2 regions of the Priestia sp. 179-F W1.4 NHS genome follow, and region 1 is predicted to be linked to the other one. Evidence: a T-box and tRNA genes for the amino acid it is inferred to sense, from the RefSeq annotation. Region 1 holds a T-box; the other holds one or more tRNA genes.
The links. The T-box of region 1 lies ahead of thrS (threonine--tRNA ligase). A T-box ahead of a tRNA ligase gene usually reads a tRNA of that ligase, here a tRNA-Thr.
Positions count from the first base shown of each region.

Region 1 (15,118 bases):
CTTTTTAGATTCAGCACGAACACTCGCTGCCGCTTTTTGTACATCTTTCATTACTTCTTTAGGTGTTTTATCACCATTTAGCATAAGCTGAGCGCCTGTTAAATAAGCATCTGCAATTCGAGCATCGATTGCCATATCAAACCATGGAGCCATCTCTTTGGCTTGTAAAATATTATCTACTGCTTCTAATTGCTCCGGGGTTGAATTACTGCTGTTAGCCGTATCATTTACTGCACTGTATTTCCCTACTTCTTTTACTAGCTTTTCACCCATTTGCTTTGATGTTAAAAATTCAAGAAATTCCATCGCTTCTTTTGGATGCTTTGTTTTAGAAGAAATCATAAACCCTTCAGGTGATCCAGTTAAATTAGTAGCGTTTCCTTTTCCGTCCTCCACTTTAGGAAAATTAAACATGCCAATCTTAAATTTCGTTGGACCAAAAAGCTTAATTTCAGCGGTTTCAGCATAAAACATAGCTGCTTTTCCATTTGAAAATTGTTGTCTTGCATATTCATGATCAATCGAATTTGTGTTTTTATTAAAGTAAGGAACTAATTCTTCTAATTTTTCTAGAGCTTTTACATAGCCTTTATCCGTGAATGTCCCAGTTTTTGAGTTATAGTCTTTTGAAAGAACGTCAGGCTTTACCATGCGCTGGTTTAAGGTTCCTACGTAGTGAGAAATGGTCCACGTATCCTGGCTTCCAAACTCTAAAGCTGTATAATGCTTCTTTTTTAACACGCTTAAAACATTTAGTAGCTCGTTCCAATTTGTAGGTGCTTTTAATCCTAATTTATTGAAGATATCTTTGTTGTAAAAAAACATTTTTCCATCCATTGTAACAGGAACACCATAAATTTTATTATTAACGGTATATGGTTTAATTTGTGATTGAACAAGAGTGGAAGACCACGCTGAATCCTTCTTATAATAAGAGGTTAAATCTAAGGCTTTGTTTCCTCTGACAAATTGTCTAGCAAACTCATCGCTCCAAGAAAAGTAAACATCAGGAGGGGTATTAGTGCCTGTCATAACTTTAATTTTGTCTTTATACGAATCGTTTAAGACCGCTTCCGTTTTGATATCAATATCAGGGTGCTTTTTCTCAAATTCTTTTACAACTTCTTCAAAGTAGCTTTTTTCAGGTTCTTTTGGCCATCTGTGAAAGAATGTTAATGTTGTCTTTCCTGTGTCTGAGTCTGAAGACGTTTGTTTTCCAGCACACCCCCCGAGCATTAAAGAACAACTTAAAAGTGAGGCTAAGATTAAATTTGTCTTTTTCATATAGAAACCCCCTTATTGTAAGTGTTTTCATATTCAAGTTATACTATAATGTTTTATAACATTATAGTATAACTCGTAAGGAAAATATACAGATTTCTATCTTTATTAGGAGATTATTAATATTCTACTTTCCACATGTAGCGTCTTTTACTTAAAGGATGATTGCGTGCTTCAGCTAGTTCTTCGGCATATTGACGCAGTACACGGTTTAATACAAGAGGAGCAATATACCCTTGCACGTCTTTATCAATTCCTTTGAAGTCATATGCCTTTGCATCTAGAACAGTTAACTTCTTGCCGTATCGTTTAGAGAATGATAAAGCACGTTCTTCTAAAGGTCTTGTTTCATCTAGTCCAGCTAGGATGATAAAAGGTACGTTTTCATCAATAATTTCAAATGGACCGTGAAAATACTCTCCGGCGTGAATAGCGTGAGAATGAATCCACTGCATTTCCATCAAGATACAGATGCTGAATGAATATGCTGCTCCATAGTTTGAACCGCTGGCCATTGTATAAATAACCGGTTCAGACTTATGTGATTCGGCGAATTTTCTCGCATTGCTCGCTTCGTATTCAAGAGCTTTTTCATAAACAGACTGTAAATTTTCTAAGCTAGTAACTAACTTTCCAAATTTGTCGTTATTTTCTGCTACGTATAAAAGACCAAATACAAGCTGATATAAAACGCCTAAGTTTGTTTCAAAAGCATCGATATCATTGCCCCACTCATACTTAATAAAAATATCTGCGCTGTGTGCTAAAGGTGAAGTAGGTTCATTTGTTAAGGCTACAGCATAAGCCCCTTTGCTTTTAGCGAACTTAGCTGCTTCTGTAGTCTCAGGAGTTGTTCCTGACATGGAACATAAAATAACTAAGGAGTCTTTTCCTAGCTGCTGCGGATTGCGGTGGATAAATTCGTTTGAGCTATACAAATCGGATGTAATATGTTGAGCTTCTCGATCTAGTACATATTTAGCTGGATACATGATCGCAGAAGATCCTCCACATGCGACGAAAAACACATTACGAATTTGCTTGCTTTTTAATTCGTTTAATACGGCTTGCACATCACTTTTTACATTCACTACTGTTTTGCTCATTTTCCCCACTCCTCAAATAAAATATGATATACAACATTATGTAATGTTATATATTGTTATATTAAACTGCAAACGTTAACTAGTCAATATATTTATCAGAATATTTAACTTTTTATCTATATTTGTAGAAATATAGTACGGCAAGCTACAAATCTCTTTTTTCTTATTTCCTCCAAAAAAATAAAAACCTTCTCTAAAATAAGAAGGTTTCACATCATAATCTGCATAGAGACTGCCTTTGGCTTACTTCTGAAGATTTTATTACATATCTTCTTTGCCTTGACAGCTCGGACACTCATAAACGTGCACAAAATAAAGCCCAATATGGTGAAATCGTTTCCCTAAGCAATCTGGACATGTTCCTGCTTCGCGGATTTGTTCCCGTCGTTTGTCTCGCTGACTAGCGAAAAAATTTGCAAATTTCATAAAAAACCTCCCTCATGTTTTTGACTATAGGTTTTCCTAATGAGAGGTCTTTTATTCGCCTAGATGTATTTATAAAAGCACCTGCTTGATTGTGCTTTTAAACTATAATCGAGTTTTCCAATAATACAAAAAGGATAGATAGAGCAGTCTTATGACGCTCATCTATCCTTCATTTTATCGTATATAATGTTTAACGCTATCTAAGCGTCTATCACTACTTCCTAACAAATAGCTGATTTTGATACAATTAGCATATATAAGTTATTCTTCTACTTTGTATTTTTCTTTTTTTCGAAGAAACGGCCACCAGTTTCCTTCTCCAAGCGTCACGACAATCGCTGGCATAAGAAGCGGAAGAATAACAAGGCCATAAAGTAAAAGACCGATGATAACAACTGTTGCTACATGAACAAGCGTTAATACACCTGATGGCATCATAGCCCCAAACGTTCCGGCTAGGATAATAGCGGCAGTAATAATAACCGACCCCATCTTACTCATAGACGTAACCATGCCTTCTGCTACGCCGCTTTTCACTTCTTCGTTAAAACGGTCTAACAAGAAAATAGAATAGTCAATTCCAAGAGCAACTAAAATAACAAAACTAAAGAATGGCACGGCCCAGCTGATTCCGTCATTCCCCATTATATCCACGAATAGAAGCTCTGAGATTCCCATTGCTGTATAATACGTAAGCAACAGTGAAGCAATCATGTATACAGGCATGGTCATTGAACGGAATAAAATGGTCAAAACAATAAACAATCCAATCATCATAATAACCATTGTGCGTGAAAGATCCGTTGTAGATAAATCTTTTAAATCCGCATTTGAGCTCGATACCCCTCCATACACAATTTCTGTATGCTCAAACGGCGTATCAACGACTTCGCTTGCCACCGCTTTTTCAATATTTTTTACGGTTGAAATGGCTTCCTCAGAATATGGATTTTGATCGAGCACTACGCTGAGCTTAACTCCTTTTCCATCTGCAAAAGAATAGTTGTCGATGGATTGTTTAAACCCTTTATCTTTCATCACTTCTGTTGGAAGATAAATACCCGTATCTCTAACTGTTGAGCTGTCACTCATGTTATCAAGCATACCTGTTGCTTTTGTTAAGCCATCTGAGATTTTCGTTAGCCCATCATTTGCACTGTCAACACCTTCTGCTAATTGATTGACACTGTCTGATAGCGTTCCTACTTGGCCTTGCTGAGCTGAAAGATTCTCATTTGCTTGTTGAAGACCGGTTTGAATGGTAGTAAGCTGTTTGCTGATTGCAACAAGCTGAGGAACCGCTTGCTGCACATTTCCTGTTGTAGAGAGCTGAGCGCTGACAAGCTGCAGCTGTTGATTAACTTGAGCTAATCCGTCTGCGGCAGGTGCAAGTGACCCGCCAGATTCTTTAGAAGCAGAACCCGTTTGGTCAGCTATTTGATTTAGCCCTTTTTCAATATCACTTAATCCTTTTTGTACATCTCCGATTCCTTTAACAGCATCTTTGATTCCGTCTGATACAGAGCCCAGCTGTGAATTAACATATAAATCATCAATCTTTTCTCCGGTAGGCTGTGTGATCGTCATAACAGAATCCACGTGATCCACTTTTTCAATTGCTTTGCTTATATTTCCTAAATACGGAATAACATCCGCCTCTGTTAACTCTTTATCTCCTTTAATAATAACATTGACAGGAAATGCTTTTCCTTCTCCCAGTGCGTCACTGATAGCATTTAGTCCTTTTATAGATTTATAATCACTGCTTATTTCAGCAGTAGAATCAAACGATACTTTTGAGTCATACGTTACAATAAAGGGCACGGTAATAATCGCTGTAATGACTAAAAATACGAACGGTCGCGCCACTGCCTTTCTTCCTAAAAACCCCCACAGCTTATTATCGCTATGAGAAGCCACTTTTTTAGACGGCCAAAATAATTTTTCTCCAAGCGTAACCATAAAAAGTGGCAGCAAGGTAAATAAAATCACTAGCAGCACACCAACTCCCACTGCTACGCCAACGGCCGATTGGAAAATAGCAAACTTGGCAAATCCGATGGCTGCAAAACCAATAAATACGGCAATTCCGCTGATGAATAACGTTCTTCCTGCTGTACGGTAAGCCGTGATCGTGGCTTCTACTTTATCATGTCCGTTAGCCAATTCTTCACGGAAACGGTTAAGTAAAAGAATGCAGTAATCCGTACCTATTCCAAACAAAATAGCTACTAAGAACGTTTGCGTGAACGTTGAGATTGGAAAATCGACATTTTTAACTAAAATACCTAGTAACGATTGACTGATTAAGTATGTGATTCCCACAATTAAAATAGGAATAAACGGCGTCACGACTGAACGGAAAACGAGTAGAAGCAAACCTAAAATCAAGAAGATAGTAATAAACTCGGTTTTCTTTAACCCTTCTTCTGAACTGTGTGCAAAATCCTGATTAATAAGAGATGCACCTGTTACATATACCGTAACGTCTTTTGGCACGTTGTCATAAATCTGATTCGCTATTTTTTCAACTTTTTCATCCGATCCACTGACAGTAACCGGAACTAAAACGGTTTTTTTGTCTTTAGACATTAATTGATTACGAACATCTTGATCATCTGTTAAAGGCGTTGTAACATCTTTTACACCTTTAATTTTCTCTGTCTTATCAATGATTTTCTGTATCTGTTTCTCACTATCTTTATCTAATGCGTTATCTAGCTTGATCACCATGCTGATGGTGTTACTGTCTTCCCCGGCATTTTTGAGAATTTGGCTGGCTCTAGATGAAACGGCATCATCAGGAAGCTGAGACTGTCCTTTTTCACTTGCGAGCTTTGTTAAATTGGGTGCCGTTAGCATCAATATGACCGTTAAAGCTAAAATAAAGGCCGCAATCACCCATTTAAATTTCACAATAAATTTCATTTTTTGCTTTCCCCTTTTATAGTTAACTTTTCTTTTGCCATTGTAAGAATTTCAATAAATGTATCTATTTTTTCTTCTTCTACATCATCAAACAAATTCTCAATGATACTAAAACACGCGGCATTTCCGTCATGTATTACCTTTTCTCCTTCAGCCGTAATCTTAATAAGCTTAGAACGTTTATCGCTCTCTAGTTCATTAGTGTCCCACTCCACAAGCCCTTTTTCGAGCAGTTTTTTAATTCGATTCGAAATGGCACTTTTATGAACACCTTGCAAGACAGCGAGACTACCAGGTGAAGATGGACCTTTAATCATTAAACTATTTAACAAATCAAACTGCTGCCTTGAGACATGTTCGAAGAGGTTATGGCTCAGCTCTCTGTGAATGACTTCTGTTCCTACAAACAGCACTTCCTCAAAAAGTTCTACAGCTTGATATAGCTTGCTTTTCGTCACTTCTTTCCCTCCTTTGCTCATTTAGTTTATAGGTATAAACTATTCAACTTTAAAAATAGTTTATAGGACTAAACTTTATTCTGTCAATAAATTTATGTCGGACTGTCTTCATATTATGATAAAGATAAACGGAATCCCAAAAGATACCGCTTACATCAGCTTTTTTGGTTGTCAAAGCTCAATTACTTAAGTATTATTAGTAATTGACTTCTTTTCAAGGAGATATAAATTTTATACACAGAAAGGGTGATCACACATGAATACAATGCATACTAATGAGCAGGTCAGTAAGAAGGATTCCTTTCCAATTGCTCTTATCTCGTTGACTCTTGGAGCTTTTGCTATTGGAATGACGGAATTCGTTATTATGGGGATACTGCCTAACGTTGCAGAAGACCTTCATGTTAGCATTTCGACTGCTGGTCAGCTAATTACGAGCTATGCTTTAGGAGTAGCGATTGGCGCGCCAATTTTAACCATTTTCACTCATCGACTTCCTCAAAAGCTTCTGCTTTGTTTACTCATGCTTTTATTTATTCTCGGAAATGCGATTGCTATTATTGCACCTAACTATGGAATTTTGATGGGAGCTCGTTTAGTTACGGCGTTATGTCACGGTACTTTCTTTGGAGTAGGCGCTGTTATTGCTTCACGGCTCGTACAACCGCACAAGCGAGCAAGTGCTGTTGCAACGATGATGGCAGGTTTAACCATTGCAAATATCATCGGCGTTCCTGTAGGAACATTTATTGGCCAACACTTAGGTTGGAGAGCTTCGTTTGGGGCTATTACCATTATGGGAATCATTGCATTTATCGGTATTATTCTGTTTATCCCAAAGCTTGGTCAAGAAAAATTAACGGGTCTAAAACAGCAGTTTGCTGCTTTTAGCCAACCAAAACTTCTTGTGATGCTTCTTTTAAGTGCAATAGGGTGCGGTAGTTTATTTACTGTATTTACGTACATTACACCGCTTCTTGAAGACGTTACGGGAGTAAGTGAACACAGCGTTACGTGGATACTTGTATTGTACGGATGCGGCGTTACGCTTGGAAATGTTGTTGGAGGAAAGCTTGCAGATTGGAAGTTAATGCCTTCGGTTGTAGGTATCTTTGCTTTTCTTTGTATTGTGCTGACTATTTTTACGTTTACTGTCAAAAGCCCAACAGCAGCGATTATCACGCTGTTTTTCTGGGGAGCAGCAGCATTTGCTGTAATGCCTGGTATTCAAGTGAAAATTATGAACTTAGCACAGGAAGCACCTGCTTTAGCTTCTACTTCGAATCACTCATTTGCTAACTTAGGAAATGCTTTTGGCGCCTTTTTCGGAGGCGTAATTATTAACCATATGGGACTTACTTCACTTCCTTGGGTTGGCGCCATTTTTGTAGGAACGGCTTTTGTTATTAGCACTTGTCTGTTTATTGTGGAAACACGCAAAAAACATAGTGAACAATCGTCCTAACTGTCTAACAACTGAACAAAAAGCAAAAAAAGAGCCTTTCTTGGATGAAAGGCTCTTTTTTTGCTTCTAACTCGCTTTTTTCATTTCTTTACTTGTTAATCGACTGTGTTTACGAGAATAACCTATATACACAAATATACCAAGCACAATCCATATGCTAAAATATAGCCACGTTGTTTTAGGAAGATTAATCATTAAAAATAAACAAGATAATACAGATAAAATTGGTAAAACCGGGACAAACGGCATTGTAAACCCACGTTTTAAAGTTGGGTGCGTTTTGCGTAAGATGATAATGCTGACGCCCACCATACCGAAAGTTAAAAGAGCTCCGATATTTGCTAAATTCGCAAGTTCTTTTAAATCGATAAATCCTGAAATTAACGCTCCGATAATTCCTACTAGCCAAGTGGAGAGAGTCGGAACTCCCGTTTTCTCATTTGTTTTAGCAAATGCTTTTGGTAGCAAGCCGTCGCGGCTCATTGAGAATAAAATTCGTGTTGCTGCATAAATGTAGGCGAAAATAACAGCCATAATTCCAATGACAGCTCCTGCAGCAATAACTCCTGCCACTGCATTTTGTCCTACTGAATGAAGAACATAGGCCATTGCTTCTGGAACATTCAGTTCCTTGTAAGAAACAACCCCTGTCATAACAAGGCATACCGCTACATAAATAATCGTGCAGATTACGAGTGAACTAATAATTCCAATTGGCAAATTGCGCTGCGGGTTCTTTACTTCTTCTGCTGATGTAGATAAAGCATCAAAACCTAAGAAAGCAAAAAATACGGCCGCTCCCCCTGTCACAACCCCTTCAATTCCATAAGGCATAAAAGGAGTCCAATTAGACGGCTTCACATAAAAAGCCCCTACAATAATAAAGAGAAGGATAATAAATAATTTAACAAGCACCATAAAATTATTCACTTTTTTACTTTCTTTAGTTCCCTTTGAAAGCAGCCATGTAATAAGAAGGGTAATACAAATAGCAGGAAGGTTCACCAGGCCTCCATTTGCAGGGATCGTAATCAATTCTTTTGGGAGTGAAAAACCAAAGCCCTCTAAAAAATTATTAAAATAAGAAGACCATCCATTTGCTACTGCTGACATCGTTAATAAATAGACGGAAAGCAATGTCCATCCCATTAAGTGTGCTACCACTTCGCCGATGGTTGCATATGTATAGGTGTAAACGCTCCCAGATACAGGTATAGTTGAAGCAAATTCCGCATAGCACAGCGCTGCAAAACCGCATACAATAGAAGCCAGTATAAAAGAAAAAATAACGGCTGGCCCCGCATCGTTAGCAGCTACTAAGCCTGTTAACACTAAAACCCCCGTTCCTATTACGGCTCCAATACCAAGAAGAGTCAAATCGAATGCCCCTAATGTTTTGACTAGAGATTTGTTTTGACTTTGTTCTAATAATTGCTCGATTGACTTCTTTTTAAATAGTTTTCCCATTGCACTCTCTCCTTTCTGTTGCCACTCATCCATTAAAAAACTTAAAAATGACGTCTTTTCCTATTTGACTACGCGTTTTTACTTCAGATACAGAAGTAATTATATAGAAATAATTACTAACTTGTCTATTAGTATACTAATATCATTATATATATTTCAAGAGTTTTTGTAAGCGATTTCTTAATCTCTCTATTTTGGCTTTATCAACTAAATAAAGAAATCATCGTTGTGATTATGTATAATAAGTTTGAATAAAATTAATATTCTAAAAAATAAATCGATTCATTTCCAGATAGTTTTTTCGCTACCTATCTTCAAATATAAATTCCTGACATAGGGATTATTTACAGAACGATGAATGTTTTACCTTAACGGGTGTTATAATGATGAAAACTGAAGCGTATGAAGGGCGGAGAGAGATGCTTAACTTACTTATTGGCTGTATTTTACTAGCATTAGGAGTGTACTTTATGTTTAAATTTCTTTTTTATTCTCCTTCTAAAAAGAAGCGAGGTCAGCAACCTATGAACAAATTGTCAAATGAAGATTCAGCTCCATCAAATGCAAACGATTCGAATGGGATAAGATAATTTTTTTCACAAAATACCGGCGTTTGTCTAAGGCAAAAGTTATACTGCCGATATATAATATCTTATACCCTTCTAGTTCAATATTCCCTTCATTTTGGTGTAAGACAAGATGAAGGGAATCACTATCCGACTTAAAAAATCGGATTTTTCTATTTAGCAAGGTAAATGGCCTCAATAAACTCTGTTTGAATCCATTTCTTTATTCAAGTGTACAGCTGCCTCTTCAACACTTACTGTTCCAATGTTTTTCTTCCCGTGCTTTCGCATAGCAAGCGATTTATTTTCTACTTCTTTATCTCCTATTACGGCCATATAAGGAACTTTGAGCATTTCGGCTTCTCTAATTTTCAGACCTATTTTTTCAATACGATCATCCACTTCAACACGATACCCTTGTGACTCCAGCTCGTGTTTCACCTTGTACGCATATTCCACATGCGGCGGTGCAATAGGCAAAAGCTTAAATTGAACTGGAGCTAACCAAAGAGGAAATTGACCTTCATAATGTTCAATCAAGATGGCCATAAAACGTTCAACGGAACCGTATATAGCGCGGTGAATCATTACAGGACGATGCGGTTTATTGTCTTCTCCAATATACATACAGTCAAACTTCTCTGGCATTAAGAAATCAAGCTGAACTGTTCCGCACTGCCAGCTGCGGCCTAAGGAGTCTAAAATATGAAAATCGATTTTCGGCCCGTAAAAAGCCCCGTCTCCTTCATTCACCTGGTAGTCTAATCCTTTTTCATTTAGCACAGATTGAAGCGACTTTTCCGCTTGATTCCATGTTTCAATATCTCCCATAAATTTTTCAGGACGTGTGGATAGTTCCACTTTGTAATCAAAGCCAAAATGTGAATAAAAGTCATGGATAAACGCTAGAATGCGGCTAATCTCAGCTTCGATCTGACTGAGTTCTACGAATAAATGCGCGTCGTCCTGTGTGAATGACCGGACTCTTAGCAGTCCGTTTAAAGAGCCCGAAAGCTCGTGACGGTGAACCAATCCAAGTTCTGCGTATCGAATCGGAAGTTCTCGATAGCTTCTTCGCTTGCTGTTAAACAATAAAATGGCTCCCGGACAATTCATCGGTTTAATCGCATAGTTTTGTTTGTCAACATTTGAAAAATACATATTTTCATGATAGTGCTCCCAATGCCCTGATTGTTCCCATAGCTCCTGTTTCATCATGATGGGAGTTTTTATCTCTTGATAGCCTGCTTTGTAATGCTTTTGTTTCCAGTAGTTTTCTAACTCATTTCGAACAATCATTCCGTTAGGTAAGAAAAACGGCATACCAGGAGCTTCTTCCATCGACATAAACAGCTCCAGTTCTTGACCTAATTTTTGATGATTTCGTTTTTCTGCTTCCATTTGTTTTGACATGTTCATTCCTCCAATATGTTTTTATTCAACAAAAAAACCGCACTCATCCCTAGTAAAGGGACGAATGCGGCCGTGGTACCACCCTAATTCCGTAAAATACCTATACGTATTTTACGCTTAAAAAGATAACGGTTTTACCGGTTGCAGTTTCAGTGTATACACATTCCCCGCCGCAGCTCCAAGGTGGTAAATTCATTTCGTTTTCTAAGGGTTCTCAGCCAGTGACCCTACTCTCTGTAAAGAAAATCTAAAAATGATTCATGTCCTTTTCAATGCTTGTATATTCATTTTTTCTACATAAAAAACCGCACTCATCCCTAGTGAAGGGACGAATGCGGTCGTGGTACCACCCTAATTCCGTAAAATACCTGTATGCATTTTACGCTCAAAAAAGATAACGGTTTTACCGATTGCAGTTTCAGTTATGCACATTCCCTGCAATAGCTCTAAGGTGGTAAATTAGATGATTTCTTAAGGGCTCCCAGCCGCTGACCCTATTCTCTGCGAAGAAAACGGCACCTAATTCATGTCCTTTTCGTTGCCAAATAATGTTTGTTAGTTGTTAAAAGTGATTATAGTGTATAAATTTTACAGAAGTCAAGAAATAATTTTTATTTTTTAATATTATAGAATTAATTTATGCTTAAATTCCCGAAAAGTTACTTAGGAATATATGGGCTTAAAAAGTTTTTCATTATAATATTAACACCTGCATTTTATTTTGTTTTTACCTTTATTGTGTAAAAATAAAGGTAAAAAAGAAAGATATTACAAGCACTTATTTGCTTTATCTAAGTATTATTAACGAATTAAAATCCAGTACTGCTCAAATCAGAATAAGTAACATAGCACAAGTATCATCAGTTTTTTTATTTATATACTAAAATATTAAATATACCTTTTTCTACTTACACCAATATTAGGCTTGAACTCGTCGAAACTATTTTCTATCTATCTTTAGACGGAAGCTCCTGGTACATGCTTCCACTTTGCGGAAAAATCCGTTTTTTCCTGAGTTGTTCTTTAAGAATAACATCAAGCTGCCGCTGAATTTTCCTTGTTTCATTTGTTGAAAAATACGGGTAAGCCAAATTTACTGTTTCTAACGGATCCTTGGTCAAATTGTACATTTCAATTTGATCCGGAACCGATGTTTCTTTAAGGTTAGTAAGATCTACCGGGTAACTTTCATATTGCTCTCGGTGGATGACTTCATCTTTTTCGTTAGGTGCTGACCGAAATTGCGGATTATCATGGTATCGAGCGTATTTCCAGATTTCCTTTCCTGCGGCTGATTGAAACTCGACAATGACCGCTTGAATGTGATTAGGCTGAACGACTGACGGATAGCTTTCTCCTAAAAAATTTGTTTGGTGAAGTCCTTTTGTCGGGTCATCATCCGTCATAAAGAAAATCGGTGCTTTTTCTTGATAGAGCGATGTTTCTCCTCGCAACGTTCCTGAGAGGTCTCGCCCAACAAATGGATGTACTTCCGTATGACTTTTTTGCAATTGCTTTTGAACAGCGGAAGCATCGATATTAGCCAAGCTAAGCATTGTCGGGATCAAGTCAACGTGACTAGTCAGCACGCCTGTACGTTGATAACTAGGAAACAAATGCTTGTTATGAATGAGAAGCGGCACGTGAATCGACTCTTCATACATGTTGTACCATTTTTGATGTAGTCCTCCGTGAGCCCCCAGCAAATCACCGTGATCCGACGTGAAAATAATAATGGTATTGTCATAGAACGAAGATTGTTCTATAGTCTGAAGGACTTTCAAAATTTGTTTGTCAACATTTTTTTGAAGCTGATAATATAAGCGCCGGTAGAAACTAGAATTTGGCGTTGGCTACAGCGCTTTTGGATAGATGTATTTATAGCTGCTTTGAGCACTAGGCTTTGTTTGTAAAGATTCTCTAATGGTAGGCGGCGGATCGATGTTCGGAATCGTCTCATCAATAGAAAACTGAAACATAGGAAGGTGTTTGGTAATCGCTCCAAACAGCGCAATGTCATGCGGGTTCACAAACGAAGCTACCATGAGCCAAGGCTGCTCAGTCGCTTGATGTTCTAATCGTTGAATAAGCTCTATGATTTCCTCTGTATATATTTCGTCTCGTCCGCTCACTCCAACGGCCGCAGATGAACCAGAATTGTGCGGGTTTCTCCCTTCCGGTTCTGGACCAATCCACCCTGAAAAACCAAACTTTTCAAGCTTATTAGCGCGTTGATAGAGGCATTCTTTTTCCGGATCCGGTATTCCTGTTTGCATCTGGTAGCTGGAAAAAACATTATGTGTTCCTGGAATTAAGATGTTCTCATCAGAAATATGCCATTTTCCTTTATAAAAGGTTTGATACCCAGCCTGCTTAAAATAATCTCCCATCGTTGGGACGGTATTAGGCTGCAGCCAAAACATATCAGGATCTTGTGACTTCTTTGCGATACCTTGCGTTTGGGTCACTCCGTGCAAGGAAGGGTACTGCCCTGTAAACAATGTAGCTCGACTCGGTGAACAGGCTGTAGAACCGACGTAGTGACGAGTAAACCCCATTCCATGCTGTTTTAAAAATTCACGTGCTTTTAAATGTTTTTTTCGCCACTTTTTTACTTCTTTACTTTCATATACGGGTGGAAATCGTTCTTCGTCCACCATAATCAACAAAAAATTAGGCTGCTCTTTCATGTTTACTCCTCCGCGTGTTTATCAAATGTTCTGTATTGATAAACTATTTAAAAAGTACTTTTTTTAGAAGAACGGAGTAAGGTTCATGTCTTTTTATACCCAAACAAAAAAAGACTTAGAGGATTTCTCTAAGTCTTTCATAACGCGTTTCAATACGATATTCCTTATTTTTTGTATGCTTTTAGCTGCTGATTTCGTTTATAAGTACCCATTATACTAGGTATATCTACAATTATGCTTATCATAAAACTCCACATCATGTAGCGCCAATCCCCTGTAACAAGCGCTACTCCCATAAAAAAATGAGCTGACCAACAAGAGCTAACCATGAAGCTATCCAAGCAAACATCATATTCTCTTTCAAGTTATCACCTCATATTTTTAATTACGAATGACTTCTTTTATTTTACCATAAAATTCTAATTTCGAAGGTTGTTCTACTGTTTATGCTATGTACATAACTAAAAAAGCTAATGACAGCACGTAGCTAGCCATTAGCTTTTTTATTATTTTGCAAATACATGATGCCCTATTTTAATTGTTTCTTGTTTTTGGCGCAGCCATTGATCTCCCGTTTTATCAGGATTAAAGAAGAATAATGAACCTTTTCCTTGACCTTGGAAGTTAATTGCTTCTTCTACAGCTTTTTTTGAACCTTTGTCTGCAGGTTTATTAATTTGACCGTTGCTGACTGGGCTGTACTGACCTTTTTGATAAATAACGCCTTTTACAGTGTCAGGGAATTTGCTGCTGTCGACTCTATTTAATACAACTGTTGCCACGGCTACTTTGCCTGCGTACGGCTCTCCTTTGGCTTCAGCTGATACAAGACGAGCTAATAGTTCTTTATCATTTTTATTTACTTGAATGTGCTGTTCATGAGCGGGTGCTGCAGCAAATGCTGAGTAACCTGCACCAAAACTCGGGATAAGCATTGCGATAGCAATTACTAGTTTTTTCATCATAAAAATAAAAGCCTCCTTGCTATTTCTTGACGTGGTTCATATGCTAGCAGAAATATAGGAGTCTTTCATTGCAAAAAATTATCCAGTTCCAAAAGAAATTGTATATTCTCGTATTTTTTTAACTATTTTTTAATTCGTTCAACTTTCTGTTTTAAAGCAGCTTTTTTCAGACGACTCTGCAGTTTATCCTTTAATAACCTCTATGCGTTTACTTTATTGTCATAAACAACTTTTATTTTATAGTCTAGGTATCTGTAATACTGCTCACAGTCAGAGTAAGAGTCATGAGTCGTCAAAATAAATCCAGGGTACCCTGAAAAGTGCGGATACGGAAAAATTTCTGTACCTTTAGT
Region 1 is NZ_JBIQFF010000003.1:556,396-571,513, reverse strand. Features, by position in the region: gene ACH0CI_RS18100 (ABC transporter substrate-binding protein) at 1-1,284, opposite strand, end outside; gene ACH0CI_RS18095 (SIS domain-containing protein) at 1,401-2,387, opposite strand; gene ACH0CI_RS18090 (hypothetical protein) at 2,649-2,813, opposite strand; gene ACH0CI_RS18085 (MMPL family transporter) at 3,075-5,741, opposite strand; gene ACH0CI_RS18080 (MarR family winged helix-turn-helix transcriptional regulator) at 5,738-6,199, opposite strand; gene ACH0CI_RS18075 (MFS transporter) at 6,456-7,664, shown strand; gene ACH0CI_RS18070 (amino acid permease) at 7,731-9,131, opposite strand; gene ACH0CI_RS18065 (hypothetical protein) at 9,518-9,721, shown strand; gene thrS (threonine--tRNA ligase) at 9,893-11,110, opposite strand; T-box leader at 11,164-11,392, opposite strand; partial or broken gene ACH0CI_RS18055 (sulfatase family protein) at 12,058-13,800, opposite strand; gene ACH0CI_RS18050 (cell wall hydrolase) at 14,307-14,765, opposite strand; gene ACH0CI_RS18045 (ATP-grasp domain-containing protein) at 14,966-15,118, opposite strand, start outside.

Region 2 (15,118 bases), on a different contig from region 1:
AAACGCTTTAGAAAGCTACTTCTTTTCTTTCTCATTCTTGTAATCGCCGCTGGTGCATATGTGTATTATCAATACCAACAAGGGTTAGCAGAAGCAGACGGAGCTTTTGGGAAAGATGGACAGTTTGATTTTAATGGTGCAAGTGCCAATTTAGATAGCATGAATGTGCTGCTTCTTGGAATTGACTCTCGAGGTGAAGAACATTCGCGTGCCGATACAATTATGATTGCTCATTATGACAAAGACAGCAATCAGCCTAAAATTGTTTCTTTGATGCGTGATTCATATGTGGATATTCCTGGACATGGCAAAAACAAATTAAATTCAGCCTATGCATTTGGCGGGCCCGAACTAATGCGTAAGACAATTAAAGAAAATTTCGGCATAGATGTAAACTATTATGCCGTTGTTGATTTTAAAGGTTTTTCTAAAGTTGCGGATACGATTGCCCCTGAGGGAATTACGGTTACCGTGCCACACGAAATGTCATCAGGAATTGGCATGACGCTAAAACCTGGAAAACAAACTCTTCACGGAGATAAATTACTAGGATACGTGCGATTCCGCCATGATAGCCAAAGTGATTTCGGGCGCGTGAAGCGTCAACAAGAAGTGATTGGTAAATTAATGGATGAAGCTCTTCAAGTAAAGACACTGGCGAAAGCTCCTAAGCTATGGGGTGTCATTGATCCATATGTGGATACAAATATTCCGCCAAAAACATTTATTGTGATAGGAAAAGATTTTTTAGTTGGAAATCAGCCAGATTTAAAATCTCTTCGTTTACCGGTTGAAGGTTCCTATTCAAATGAACGAATATCCGGTATTGGTGCTGTTTTAAGCATCGACCTTGAAGAAAACAAACAAGCGTTACAGTCATTTTTAAATTAGGAAAAGGTGTCCATTAGAGGACACCTTTTTTTATACTATTCAAAAAAACTTCTGTTTTTCCTCCCTATCCTTCAAAAAATTTTCAGCTTCGACAAAAAATGGAGATAAAATAGAGTTGTTTTCTAGAAAACAGCCGTTTCTTTGGAGTTCTATTTTTTCTCCTGTATGCGTATATGAAAAGAGAAGGACTTCTTTTTTATATTTTTTAGTCAAGGAGATGAAATGATGAAATTATATGGTTTTCAATCTGAAGAAGAGCGTTCCTTTCTTCATTCTACCTATAAAGTAAACCCATTGCTTTCTCATACTGGAGATGTCAAAATCAGCTTTTTATCTTTTCAAGAAAATGATTATACCCCCCGTCAAGAAGCTACGATTCCACAGCTTCTTTTAGTCGTTCACGGGGAAGGCTGGGTAGCTGGCGATAACGGACTAAAAATTTATATCAAACAAGGTGAATCAGCATTTTGGAGAGCTGGGGAATCTTTTGAAGTCGGGAGTCTAACGGCTATGACAGGACTACTGATTGAAGGATTAGATATTGCTCCTCAAAAGCTGCTTACTTCTTTCTCACGAACAAACGCAAATTAAAAAGCCGCTTTGACGCGGCTTTTTTTATTATCTTAGTAATTGAGCGTAGTTTTCTGCGCTATCTTGAATAACTTTGTCACTCAGGTCACCGCCTGCTCCTTGAAATAAAAATGGAGTTTGGAACTTCATACCTGTTAAATTTGCCATAGCTTGGAAAGGAAGAAGCAGATGATTCATTGGGTAACGGTTGTATCCCCCTTCTTGATAAGCTTCTGCAGGGCCTCCTGTCGAAGTAGCTACGACAAACTCTTTTCCCTGAAGTTTAGTACCTTTGCTTCCATAAGCCCATCCGTATGTTAAAACAACATCTTGCCACTCTTTTAAGAGTGCTGGTGAGCTGTACCAGTAAAATGGAAATTGGAAAACAATACGATCGAATTGAACAGCTAACTCCTGCTCTTTTTCTACATCAATTTTGAAATCGGGATAGTTTGCGTATAAATCATGAACGTACACATCCTCCTCTTTTTTTACTCGCTCTGCCCACGCTTTATTAATACGAGAAGATGCTAGATTTGGATGCGCTAAAATAACCAGTGTTTTCATTTTGATACTCTCCTTCTGATGTCTGTGCTTGCTTTTTTCTTTTCTATTTTTTACGCTTGCCTCTCACGGCTTGTTCACTCATTCTTTCCTTTTACTTCAGGAAATCCGAGTTCGTTTACACTTATAAATTACCAGTATTATCATTCTGCTTCAATAAAATTGACTTTGCTTTTATCACCTTTAATTTTTTTATGTACCCAAAACGGAAGATAAAGGACAAGAAAACTAAGAATCATAATTCCTTCAATCCATACTAAATACCAAGGATGAGGTCCAAGAACATCCAGCAAGGAAGCGTGCTCTGGCTTTTTCATCATGTATAAATAATTCGCACCCAGTAAACGATTCATGAAATAGATAAAACCTCCGTACAGATTAACAAATACTACGCTTACCCATAAAGAACGAAACGTCGGCTCATATCTGCAGGCAGCAATTAGCATACAGCAAGCAAGTACCAAACCGCCATGCGATACATAGAACTGCACATAGCGAAACTGGGCATACGCATAGCCGCCAAGGTCTGGGGTAATCATCGCTTGAACAGAGCTGCTGATTCCTGCGAAGTACACAAAATAAAAAAGAAATCTGCTTTTGGTTATCAGCATAACAGCAGCCAGCAGCACGACTATATCACTCAGATGAAGAGGCAAAGAAGTTTCAACGGACCACTGATGACATCCGATTTCCCAAGCCTGGTAGGCCGTTTCTGAAGCAATTAGAACGAGTGAAAGCAAAATGAACACAAACCTCTTTTTTCGCAGCTGCTTTCGACACAAAAAAATAACTGTTCCTATGATCACGATAATGGCTAAAGTTACAAGGTGTTCAACTGAAAAAAGCTGAAAAGAATGTTGTACAGGATGACACGCAAAAAATGAATTCATAACGGCGCCCCCTCTCCATCAAAAAACAAATTTGGTACCTTTAGCTTGTTCATAAAATCGTATTTTCATTAATGCTTCTCTCACAGCAAAAAGAGATTGAAACATAACGAAATCACGCCAATATAAAGAAGAACAAATGGGGTAAATGATCGAGTATGAATTGCCTCTTGCGCTCCAATCAATTGCTAGAAGCACCTACATATATGAAAGCCACGTCCACCATGCCAATAAAAAGATCCGAACGATTTATCGTTCGGATCTTCTTTTAGCTAAAATACTTTTGTACGGATCGTTTTGTCTTCATTTTTATTTTTTAATTAATCCTTTTTTCAGTAAGAATTGATGAGCGACTTCTTCAGCCGTTTTTCCTTTTGCATTTACTTGATAGTTCATTTCACGCATTTCGTCGTCACTGATTTTACCACCCAGTTGATTTAAGATTCTTTTCAGTTCAGGGTGCTCTTTTAGCGTATCTTCACGAAGTACAGGCGCTCCTTGATACGGAGGGAAGAACTGCTGGTCGTCTTTTAAGACTTTTAAACCAAACTGTTTGATTTCGGGATCCGTTGCGTAAGCATCAAGCATGTTAATATCGCCTTTTTCAACAGCGCGATAGCGAAGCTTCGGCTCCATCGTTTTAATATTCGGGAAAGTAAGGCCATATTCTTTTTGAATGCCTACGTAGCCGTCTTCACGATCTTTAAACTCAAGCGTAAATCCTGCTTTTACTTTATCTGTTGCATTTGCCAAATCTGAAATGGTCGTTAGATTATTTTCTTTGGCAAATTCTTTTGTCACGGTCAATGTGTACGTATTATTAAACTTCATTGGATCTAAATAGACAAGCCCGAATTTCTTTTTAAATCCTTCTTTTGCCTGCTTGTACACCTGTGTTTCATCTTTGCTGTCCGGCTGTTCCTTTAGATGCGTCACAATGGCTGTCCCCGTATATTCAGGGTACAAATCAATTTCCTTGTTACGCAGAGCCTCAAATACAAATACCGTTTTCCCAAGCGACGAACGAAGGTTTACTTTCATATCGGTTTGATCTTCAATTAATTCTTTGTACATATTGATTAAAATATCTTGTTCTGCACCAATTTTCCCTCCGATAACAAGGTCTGGTTTTGTTGCGCTCATCGCTGCAAACGGAGAAACAAGAATAAGTACTAATACGATGATCATGATGAACGAGCGTTTTTTGGACCCTTTTTTAGCAGAGTGTTCAATCGTTCGCAGAATTCCATCAAAAATAAGCGCTAATAATGCTGCTGGAACGGCTCCTAATAAAATCAAACTATTATCGCTTCGGTCAATACCAAGCAAAATTAAGCTTCCGAGTCCGCCTGCTCCGATAAGAGCCACGATTGTCGCTGTACCAATAATGAGTACCATCGCTGTGCGAATTCCGGCCATAATGACAGGAAGCGCTAGAGGAAGTTCTACTTTGATTAATCGTCTCCACGAGTTCATCCCCATGGCTTTGGATGCTTCAATTAAAGATGGGTCCACTTCTTTAATTCCGGTATATGTATTTCGTACAATAGGAAGAAGCGAATATAAAAACAGTGCAATAACCGCGGGAAAGGTTCCAATTCCGACAAGAGGAATCAGTAATCCTAATAAAGCGAGTGAAGGAATGGTTTGCAGTACGGCTGTTACGCCAATGATCGGTTCAGCAATGCGGTCATGCCTCGTTAAGTACAGTCCAAGCGGCACTGAAATTAATACGGCGATCACAAGAGCCAGTAGTGAAATTTGAATGTGTTCAAGAAGAGCTTGAAACAGGGCATCTCCTCGTTGATCTAATAATGCGCTTAGTGCATTCATTACAGCGTTCCTCCTTCTTTCGTTTTATCAGAAAGAAACGCTAATAGAGTTTTGCGCGTTACAACGCCAATGCGTTTGCTCCCTTTTTTCACAGCTATTGCTTCATGGTCGTAAAGGGCGTCCATTGCCTGCTGAACAGTGGCGGTTGAAGCTAGCTCTTCGGTAGGTTCTACGTCTGGCTGTTCACTTTCTTTGACAAACATATCCAATGTCTCAAATAAAGTATTTCCTTGATTTCCAATAAATGTTTTCACAAACTCATTTTTAGGCTTTTGAATGAATTCCTCCGGGGTGCCAACTTGAACAATTTCCCCATCTTTCATCAGGCAGATACGATCTCCAAGCGTCATGGCTTCGCTCATATCATGCGTAACAAACACAAATGTTTTTTTGATTTTTTCTTTTAAGCTAATAACATCTTGTTGAAGCTGTTCGCGGCTTAACGGATCGAGGGCACTAAAGGGTTCGTCCATTAAAATAACGGGAGGATCAGCTGCGAGGGCACGTGCTACACCTACACGTTGCTGCTGGCCACCTGAGAGCTCAGACGGCTTTCGGTTTCGATATTGCTTTGGGTCTAGTCCTACCAAGGTAAGCAGTTCATCAATACGCGTTTTGATTTTGTTTTTCTTCCAATGCTTCATCTCCGGTACAATGGCTATATTCTCAGCAATGGTCATATGAGGAAAAAGAGCAATCTGCTGTAGCACATAACCAATGTTCCAGCGTAGCTCATGTATGTTGTGGTCCGATACGAGCTTATCTTTTATGTATAGTTCTCCTTCGGTAATATCATGAAGACGGTTAATCATTTTTAAGGTGGTTGTTTTTCCACATCCACTCGGACCAATTAAAACGAAAAACTCTCCTTCTTTTATTTCTAGATTAATATTTTTCACGGCGGTCGTACCGTCTGGATATTGCTTTGACACATTCTTAAACGTAATCAAATTATCGTTCACACTCCCTGTTGAAATTTAACCCCTAGTTTCGTGTACCCAATACTTAGAGGTAATAAACATTCTTTTAAGAATATTTCTAAATATGATTCATAAGACATAGTGGAAAAGATATACATGTTTTCTAACAGCCTCCTAATAAGGCTATCAAACTGTTAAAGTTTTCACAAGGCGGGGAAGAATAATTCGGAGAATAAATTTAAAGCCAATCCAAATAAAAAAACCTTCTTTCAACAAGAAAGAAGGTTTTTGAGTATGCTAGCGACAGGGATCGAACCTGCGACCTCTTGCTTACCATGCAAGTGCTCTACCTACTGAGCTACACCAGCGTCTTGGAAAATTATATCACGTTTAAATTTATTTAGGAAGCGCTTTTTAAATTTTTTTATTGGTATATTCTCTAATTTGCGTCTTCTGAAATTCGCACTTTCTACAAAGTTCCATATTTCATGTTAGAACTTCTTACATAAATTGTGTGAATTTTCTTTTTTTATATTACCCTTAGTAAAATAGCTTACAAAAGAAGGGAAGAAAATAGATGGAACAACAACCAACCATGACAAAATCAAAAACGGCAACTCCCTACCCAAGAGACTGCACGTTCAGCCTGGAAGATTGGACGACGCTTGCTAAGTATTGGTACCCCGTCGCACGCTGCAGTGATGTAACAGAAAAACCAACGTCCGTAAAATTACTAGATGTAAATCTAGTTTTATACCGCACCACACACAAAGTTGTAGCGGCACGTGATTTATGCGTTCACCGAGGCACCCCGCTTAGCATGGGCTGGGTGGAAGATGATGAAATTGTCTGTCCTTACCACGGCTTCCGCTACGCAACGGACGGCGCATGCACGTCAATTCCAGCTCACCCTGACGCCAACATTTCTCCCCGTCTCTGTATGGCCGTCTATCCAGTTATTGAACGATATGGATTAGTGTGGACGTCCCTGACAGGAGAACAAGATAACCTGCCTTATTTCGATGCGTGGGAGGACCCTGATTTTCAGCAAATTGTTTGTCCGAGCTTTGATATCATGGGTTCAGCCGGTCGTCAAATGGAAGGCTTTTTAGACGTAGCTCATTTTGCTTGGGTTCACACAGACACATTTGGTGATCGAAACAACGCCTTTGTGCCTAAATATAAAGTAAGCGATACAGACTATGGGCTTCATGTAGAATATACGAGCACCGTGAGCAATTATTCCAAAGAACAGCAGCATTTAAATCCACCTGATTTTAAATGGCTTCGCGTCTTTGATGTTTATCCCCCGTTTACAGCTACGCTAAAAGTATACTTCCCAGAAGGCGCAGAGCTGTGGATTATGAATGCAGTCTCTCCTATTTCAGCCCGCGAAACACGTTTATTCGCGCCAATCGCTCGAAACTTTGACAAAGATTCTCCCGTTGAAGGTGTGTATGACTTTAACCTTCGCGTCTTTGACGAAGACCGTGAAATGGTTGAAAACCAAAAACCTGAAGACTTGCCTTTAGACCTGCAGATGGAAGCGCATATTATGGCTGATCAAACGTCCATCGGTTACAGGAAATTATTAAAGAAAATGGGCTTAAGCTTTAGATATACAAGCTAAAAAAAATCCCCGCTGTCTCAGCGGGGATTTTTTTATTTAGCAAACTGCTCACGTGCTGCTGTTTCCTTTATCACTTCATCTTCACTTGCCGGCGTTGCGCGTTTCATGAAGAATGAAAGAATTAAGGCAACCACCACTAGGACTACTGAGACAGCAAACGCATCGTTAATCCCTTGTACCATTGCCTGCATCCCAATCTGTTCTTTCATTTGAGCTGCCCCGGCTGCGGTTGCATTAGCTGCTCCTGCTCCGCTCATTGCATCTTGAGCGAGCTCTTTTGCATGAGTAGCTGTACGGTTTGACATCACCGTTACTAAAAGAGCCGAACCAATGGCTCCCGATACTTGTTGAAGCGTATTGTTCATCGCAGTACCATGCGGATTAAAACGCTGCGGAAGCTGATTTAATCCGTTTGTCATAACCGGCATCATCACCATAGACATTCCGAACATACGAAGCGTGTAAAGCGTAATGAGCGTTGTATAGGTCGTATCAAGCTCTAAGTTACTGAAGAAATACGTCGTAACGGCTGTAATCGTTAGACCCGTTACAGCCAATGCACGCGCTCCGAATTTATCAAATAATTTTCCGGTAATCGGTGACATCACACCCATTAGCAGCGCACCTGGAAGCATTAGTAATCCTGAATGAAGAGGAGAAATGCCCCGTACCGTTTGAACATAAATTGGCATTAGCAGCATGGCTGAGAATAATGCCATTGTGATCACCATCGAAATCGTTGATGATAAAGCAAACATTGGATATTTAAAAATGCGGAATTCAAGCATCGGTGTTTTAAGCTTGAACTGACGTGTAATAAATAAAATCAGAGCCACAGCTCCTACGATAATGGTACCGTATACTTCCACAGAATCCCAGCCTTTATCCCCTGCTGAGCTAAACCCGTATAGAAGTCCGCCAAATCCAATTGTAGATAGCAAAAGGGATAAAAAATCCAAATTGATTTCCACTTTTTCTTTTTTGTCTTTTAATAGGAAGAAAGCGCCTATTAATACAATGGCTGCGATTGGCGTAACAAGGTGGAACAGCATTCTCCACTCATAGTGTTCAATTAGCCATCCTGATAATGTAGGACCAATTGCCGGAGCAAAAATCATAACTAAACCGAAAATCCCCATCGCAGCTCCGCGTTTTTCTAATGGAAAACTTGTGAGCAATACGTTCATTAAAAGCGGCATCATAATAGCTGCGCCTGACGCTTGAATAATACGAGCGGTTAACAACACAGAAAATACGGGCGAAGCACCTGCAAGTATTGTTCCTGCTGTAAATAAAGTCATCGCCGTTAAAAATAAGCCTCTGACAGAATAGCGCTGAATTAAAAAAGCGGTAGTTGGAATCATAATACCATTCACTAACATATAACCAGTAGAAAGCCACTGGACAGTTGACGTTGTCACATCTAAGTCTTTCATAATAGACGGCAGCGCCACATTTAATAACGTTTCATTCAATAATGAGATAAAAGCGCCAATTAACAAAATAGCAATTATGCCATAAGGCGGCTTTTCCATTTGATTTATCGATCGACTCATTATTGTACCTCCTTATACTTTAGGTTCATTTTTTTAGACACGTGTTCTACATAGAGTATATTATACTGTGAGTCCAATTTATGCAAGTGAAAAATCTTACGTTCACGTTCTTTATTTTCTCAACTTTTTTAGTCCTATAATCCTTTTATACCAATAAATTGTCGTGATATCGTTCAGTTTTCTGAAAAGAACATTTGTGTAAACGCTTTAAATCATGTATCATGAAGTTGGACCATGAGTCTAATTTTACATTTAGGTGATAATAATGAATAATCGAAAACAGCAAGTTGTAAAAAATGCACACCATCTCTTCGTTGAAAAGGGATTTCAAGCTACATCCATTCAAGACATCATTGATTATAGCGGCATTTCAAAAGGAACATTCTACAACTATTTTTCTTCAAAAAATGAATTGTTAATCGCTGTTTTTACCTGGCTTCATACAACAATTGAACAAGAGCGCAATCAGCTGCTGGTTGGTAAAAGTCTGACCGATGTAGATGTATTTATTAAACAGATCGATGCGCAGATGAAAAACCATCACAAACATAAATTTTTTACGTTACTTGAAGAAGTATTTGTTTCTAATGATCCTGATTTAAAAGCATACATAAAAAAAACCCAGTTCATTGAAGTAAACTGGTTCTACAAACGGTTTATTGATTTATTTGGACAAGAAAAGAAACCTTATCTGCTAGATTGTGCAATTATGTTTCTTGGCATGCTTCACCGCAACTTTCACTATAATTTTATGGTCAATGGTACAAAGACTGATCCCCATGAGATTATAACTTACAGCGTTAAGCGTCTGCTTCCTCTTGTAGACGAAGTAGCAAGTTCAGGAGACATTTTGCTCGATCCGCAAACGATCAAAGAATGGCTTCCATCTTGCCCAAATACTAAAAATCAAATAGAACAGGACATTTCCGCAGCACTTATCGATTTAAAAAAGCAAGCTCACAAACAATTTACGGATGAATTCGAACGTCAAAAATGCACAGAGCTTATTAGTTTTATTGAAGAAGAGATGTTTAAACAATCGAATCCACGCAAGTTTGTTGTGGATAGTGCCCTGCATTCATTAAAGCAGCTGCCTGTTAACAACAGTAAAACGAACCTAGAGGAACTGCAAACGATGATTGATCAGTATGTGAGTGAACTTCAATCAACAGCTAGAAGCAACTAAACATATGAAATTCACGCTCACCATAACAACAAAAAACGAACGATTATGATTTTTTAATTAATCGTTCGTTTGTAATTCCAACTAAAATACTTTTATCCCAGCCTCTTTTTTATTTTCCTCCAGTAAACGAAATTCCTTTAATGAAATATTTGTTAAAAAACGCATAAATGAGCAAAATTGGAAGTGTAAAAACCATGGAAGCTGCCATAATATAGTTCCAATAACTGATATACTGACCTTTAAATGTGTTAAGACCTAAAGTCAACGTGAACATATTTTCATCAGACATCACAATTAAAGGCTTCATAAAATCATTCCAAAACCCCATAAATACAAAAATCGTTTGTGCTGCTAAGGCAGGTTTTGCAAGTGGAAGGACTATTTTGAAGAATGTTCCAAACTTCGATAACCCATCCAACTCCGCTGCTTCTTCAAGCTCTTTTGGGAAATTAATAAAAAATTGACGCATCATAAATATAAAAGTCGCATTTACCATTCCCGGTACAATCATTCCCTGATAGGTATTTAACCAGCCTAACTCTTTTAAAATTAAAAAATTAGGAATCATCGTTACTTGTCCAGGAATCATAAGCACCGCTAAAATAATAATAAATAAACTTTTCTTTCCCGGGAAACTGAGGCGTGCAAGGGCATAACCAGCCATTGAGTTAAATAGCAAATTCAGAGCTGTTCCTACTACGGCAATGAATAAGCTATTAAACATCCAGCGAGGGAACAGCTTTTGTTCCACAAAAATTTGTTTATAGTTGTCTAGCGTAAAGTGTTTCGGAATAAAGTTCACCGTACCTGACACAATTTCTTCTAGCGTTTTAAAAGAAGCTGACAGCGCCCAGATAAATGGAATCAGAGTAATCAGCGCGTATATGCTGAAAATCGTATATAAAATGAGGACTCCTGTTTTTTTCTTCATCTTTTTCTTCCCCCCCTTAGTACATACTTTCTTCTTTTGAAAACTTTCTCTGAATAACCGTTGCCACCAAAATCACGAGCGCCAGCATAAAGGCTAGTGCTGCAGCATACCCCATGGTACCTAAATTTTTAAATGCATATTGATAAATAAGCAGAACAACAGTCAGAGTCGAGTTATTAGGACCTCCTGAACCTCCTGAGAAAATAAACGATTGATCAAATAACTGAAACGTACCAATCAGTCCCATGATCACTACGAATGATGTAACCGGTCGCAGATTCGGAACTGTAATATGCCAAAATCGTTGAAATACATTAGCCCCATCTAACTGAGCTGCTTCATAAAGCGAATCTGGTACGTCTTGCAAAGCTGCCAAATAAATAACCATAAAAAATGGAGCTGTTGCCCAGATGTTCATAATCATAATGGCAATCAAAGCGACCTGAGGATCTCCAAGCCAATTGTAAGTTGGAAGACCAACAAACTTTAGAAACTCGTTCACAATCCCATTCTGATTGTACATCCACATAAAAATAAGCGTTAATACAGCCGATGATGTAAGTGTAGGTAAAAAATAAATAATGCGAAAAACTTTTTCTGCTTTTAGCCCTGCATTTAATGTGGCAGCCAGTATAAGTGCCAATGCGGTTTGTACCGGTACAACAATTACTACATACTTCACCGTATTCCAAAGAGCAATTTTAGCTTTCTCATCTTCAAGAACCTTCATGTAGTTCTCAAGCCCTCGAAAATGAAACTCAGTTCCTCCCAGCAATTGAACTTTATGTAAAGACAAAAAGATGGCATAAAAAATAGGTGCAATAACAAACAGCAATAGTACAAACAGTGTAGGTGTCATAAAAGCATATCCTTGCCCTACATCACGAGGTTTGTACGTTCGTATTTTTCCGTCTTTCATTTCCTCCACTCCCCCGCCGAGCCTTATTCATAAATACTAATCTCTTGATTTGCCTGCTTTTGTGCTTTTTTCAAAGCTGTTTCTAAATCACTTTGTCCCAAAAAGGCGCTTAAAAACTGGTTATTAAAGTTATTCATGATAATAGGCAAATACGGACCATCTTGCCAGACAGTTGCATAAGCAGCTCCTTTTACTAATGGACCTCGTTTTTCGTCTTCAGCAAAACCAAGCTTATCCGCTACGGATTTTCTTGTTGGCAATGCATAACCCTTGCTTGTCCAAGTTTCCATTCCTTCTTTCCCGGTTAAGTACTGAATGAGCTCCCAAGATGCTTTTTTCTTTTTTGAGTCAGCATTCATTACATACGCGACCGTAAATGCCATCGTATTTTTGTGACCGTTTATTGTCGGAACTTCCGCTGTACCGTAATCAAGTTTTGGGAAGGACTCCTGTAAAAATGGAATCATCCAATTCCCTTCAATCACCATAGCTACTTTTTGTTGTGCAAACATATCCGTACCTGAATTTGCGCCTACATCAGAGGGCTGTACAGACGTTTTATCTTTTAAATGCTGATCGATGAGCGGCTGAAGAGAATCCACGACTTCTTTCGTAGCAAAGTTTGCCTTATTGTTCTTTACAACGTCTCCTCCGTTTGCCTGCGCCATGTAGAAGATACGCGCTAATTCCGGCGTGACACCAAACGCTTGAATCCCTTTCTTTTTAAATACTTTTGAAACTTCTTTAAACTCATCCCATGTTTTTGGTACTTCTACTCCTGCTTCTTTAAATAGCTTTTTGTTGTAAAATAAGCCTAATGTGGAGTAATCTTTTGGAAAACCATAAGTCTCTCCATTTTTTTGAAACGCTTTCAATAATGGTTTCTCAAAATCCTGAACATCAAAATCAGATTTTACATAAGAATTTAAAGGTTCTAAAACCCCTGTATTAATAAGACCCGGCGCTTCAAGTGCATCAAGATAAAAAACATCTGGACCATTTCCACCTATTAAACGCGTTTTTAAAATATCCATGTATTGATCAGTGATTACTTCATGCTTCACATGAATTGATGGATGGAGTTTTTCAAAGTCTTGAATAGTTTGATTAAGCAGCTTCGTCTCTGTTGGGTTGCCTCCCCAGCCGGCTAATACAATTTCGACTTGACCATTTTCCCCAGAAACTTCTTGTACATTTGAACATCCAGTTAAAGCTGCTCCAGCCACTGCCAGAACCAAACTTAAAGCGAGTATCCACTTCTTCATTAGCTGTCTCCTTTCATTTCATTGACCTGCGGCTTATTAATTGACGCTTAATAAGCCGCGGTCGAAGTAACATTAACCTACATAATTTCTTACTTTACATTGAGATAGAAGCTCGTATTTTGTCGTATTTTCTTTCACGTAAATAATAGTTTCGCTTTCTTCTTTTTTAACCGTTAATGAAAGTTTCCCACTGCCAATCACAAGGTTTTCTACAGAGATTTCATTCATATCGTCTATGAGCAAAGGATTTATCTGTATAGTACCTGCTGTACTATCAGGAAACAGTCTCAGCATCGCCTGTACGAAAGCTAAAGGCGTGCCGGCTGCCCAAGCTTGAGGTGAGCAGGCAACGGGATATTTGACAGGCTTGCCAAGGTTACTTGAATAGCCGCAGAATAGCTCTGGAAGGCGGTCGTATTCAAAATGCTCAACTGCATCAACCAGCCCTTTTATCACTTTATTGACTTCTGTTTGCTTGTTCGCTTTACTCAAACCGAGAACAATTAAACTATTATCGTGCGGCCAAATGCTCCCGTCATGATAACTCATTGGATTATAACCCGCTTCTCCTTCTGCCATTGTACGAATTCCATATCCCGAAAACATAGATTCTGATACTAGCCTTTCCGCTACTTTGTTCAGCTTCTCCTCATCCATCATCTCGGTTAAAAGTACATGACCTGGATTTGACGTAATCGTTCCTACTTGATGTTTATGTTCATCAAGTGCAATGGCATAGAATGACACGTCTTCCATCCAAAAGGCTTCATTGAACTTTTTACGTAGCAGCTCAGCTTCTTCACGTAAATTATTTGCTTCATTTGTTTTGTTTAACTGATCATATAAAGAAGCAATACCCATTTTCGCTTGATATACGTAGCCTTGTACTTCCACTAAAGCAATAGGAGTTTTTGCATATTCACCGCTGCGATGGACAACAGAATCCCCTGAGTCTTTCCATCCTTGGTTAGCAATTCCTTTACTTGATTCTTGATGGTATTCAAGAAATAAATCACCGTCTCGATCTCCATATTCATTGATCCATGTCAAAGCTCCATCGACAGTCATTTGCATTTCTTTTACAAACTCGAAGTCTCCCGTCCACTTCACATATTCCGTTAACAAAATTAAAAATAATGGTGTCGCGTCAACTGTTCCGTAGTATGGAGTAAAAGGTATTTGATTTGTGTTGGCTAGTTCTCCGTAACGTATTTCATGCATAATTTTACCCGGCTGTTCATCACGCCATGGATCATTTGCCGTTCCTTGATATGCTGCCATAGTACGTAACGTTCCTTTTGCTACTTCCGGATTAAAAGCCAGCATTTGAAGCGCTGCAATTAGACTATCCCTTCCAAATGGCACACCAAACCAAGGCAATCCAGCTACAGGAAAAGCACCGAATCCTACATCCGTTAGCAGTACGCGCAGGTCGTTAAGTCCTCTTGTAATAAGGCGCTGCATTGTCGGATGATCGGTTGTCACTTTTGTAGAAGATTTTTCCCACTTTTTATATGACTGCGTTAGTAAACTAAATGCTTCACCAGCTGATAAAATATTTTCATTGATGTCTTCGCCCATTTGCGGCTGAACCATTAATGTAATTTCTTCTTCTTCCTGATGGTTCAGTTCGAAAGAAAACATAACCTCTCCTTGTTCATACACGTGTAAGGCTTTTTTATCCCAAGAAATCCGTGTCGAACGCTTGATATCATCTGATCCTTCGTATGTATATATTAAACTGCTTTCCCCTTTTATTTGCCCTGTTCGTTTTCCGACATTTCCAGTTTGAAAACCTCTTACGATAAACATATCGTTAAAATCGACATCTGCTTGGATACTTAATGTAAAAGCAATTTTTTTAGGAAAATAACTTTTCAATTTTATTTTTTCATAGAAAATACCCTCATATATAAAGCGCTTTCTTTCTATTTCTACAGACTCTCGCCACAGCGATAGTTCTCCT
Region 2 is NZ_JBIQFF010000001.1:955,017-970,134, reverse strand. Features, by position in the region: gene ACH0CI_RS04950 (LCP family protein) at 1-891, shown strand, start outside; gene ACH0CI_RS04945 (hypothetical protein) at 1,117-1,482, shown strand; gene ACH0CI_RS04940 (NAD(P)H-dependent oxidoreductase) at 1,510-2,028, opposite strand; gene ACH0CI_RS04935 (YwaF family protein) at 2,169-2,915, opposite strand; gene ACH0CI_RS04930 (ABC transporter permease/substrate-binding protein) at 3,222-4,745, opposite strand; gene ACH0CI_RS04925 (ABC transporter ATP-binding protein) at 4,745-5,695, opposite strand; tRNA gene ACH0CI_RS04920 (tRNA-Thr) at 5,961-6,033, opposite strand; gene ACH0CI_RS04915 (aromatic ring-hydroxylating dioxygenase subunit alpha) at 6,243-7,295, shown strand; gene ACH0CI_RS04910 (DHA2 family efflux MFS transporter permease subunit) at 7,328-8,851, opposite strand; gene ACH0CI_RS04905 (TetR/AcrR family transcriptional regulator) at 9,117-10,037, shown strand; gene ACH0CI_RS04900 (carbohydrate ABC transporter permease) at 10,147-10,968, opposite strand; gene ACH0CI_RS04895 (carbohydrate ABC transporter permease) at 10,985-11,887, opposite strand; gene ACH0CI_RS04890 (ABC transporter substrate-binding protein) at 11,911-13,152, opposite strand; gene ACH0CI_RS04885 (amylo-alpha-1,6-glucosidase) at 13,225-15,118, opposite strand, start outside.
Region 2: it encodes a tRNA-Thr, which carries the amino acid that the T-box ahead of thrS (threonine--tRNA ligase) is inferred to sense. The anticodon was not compared.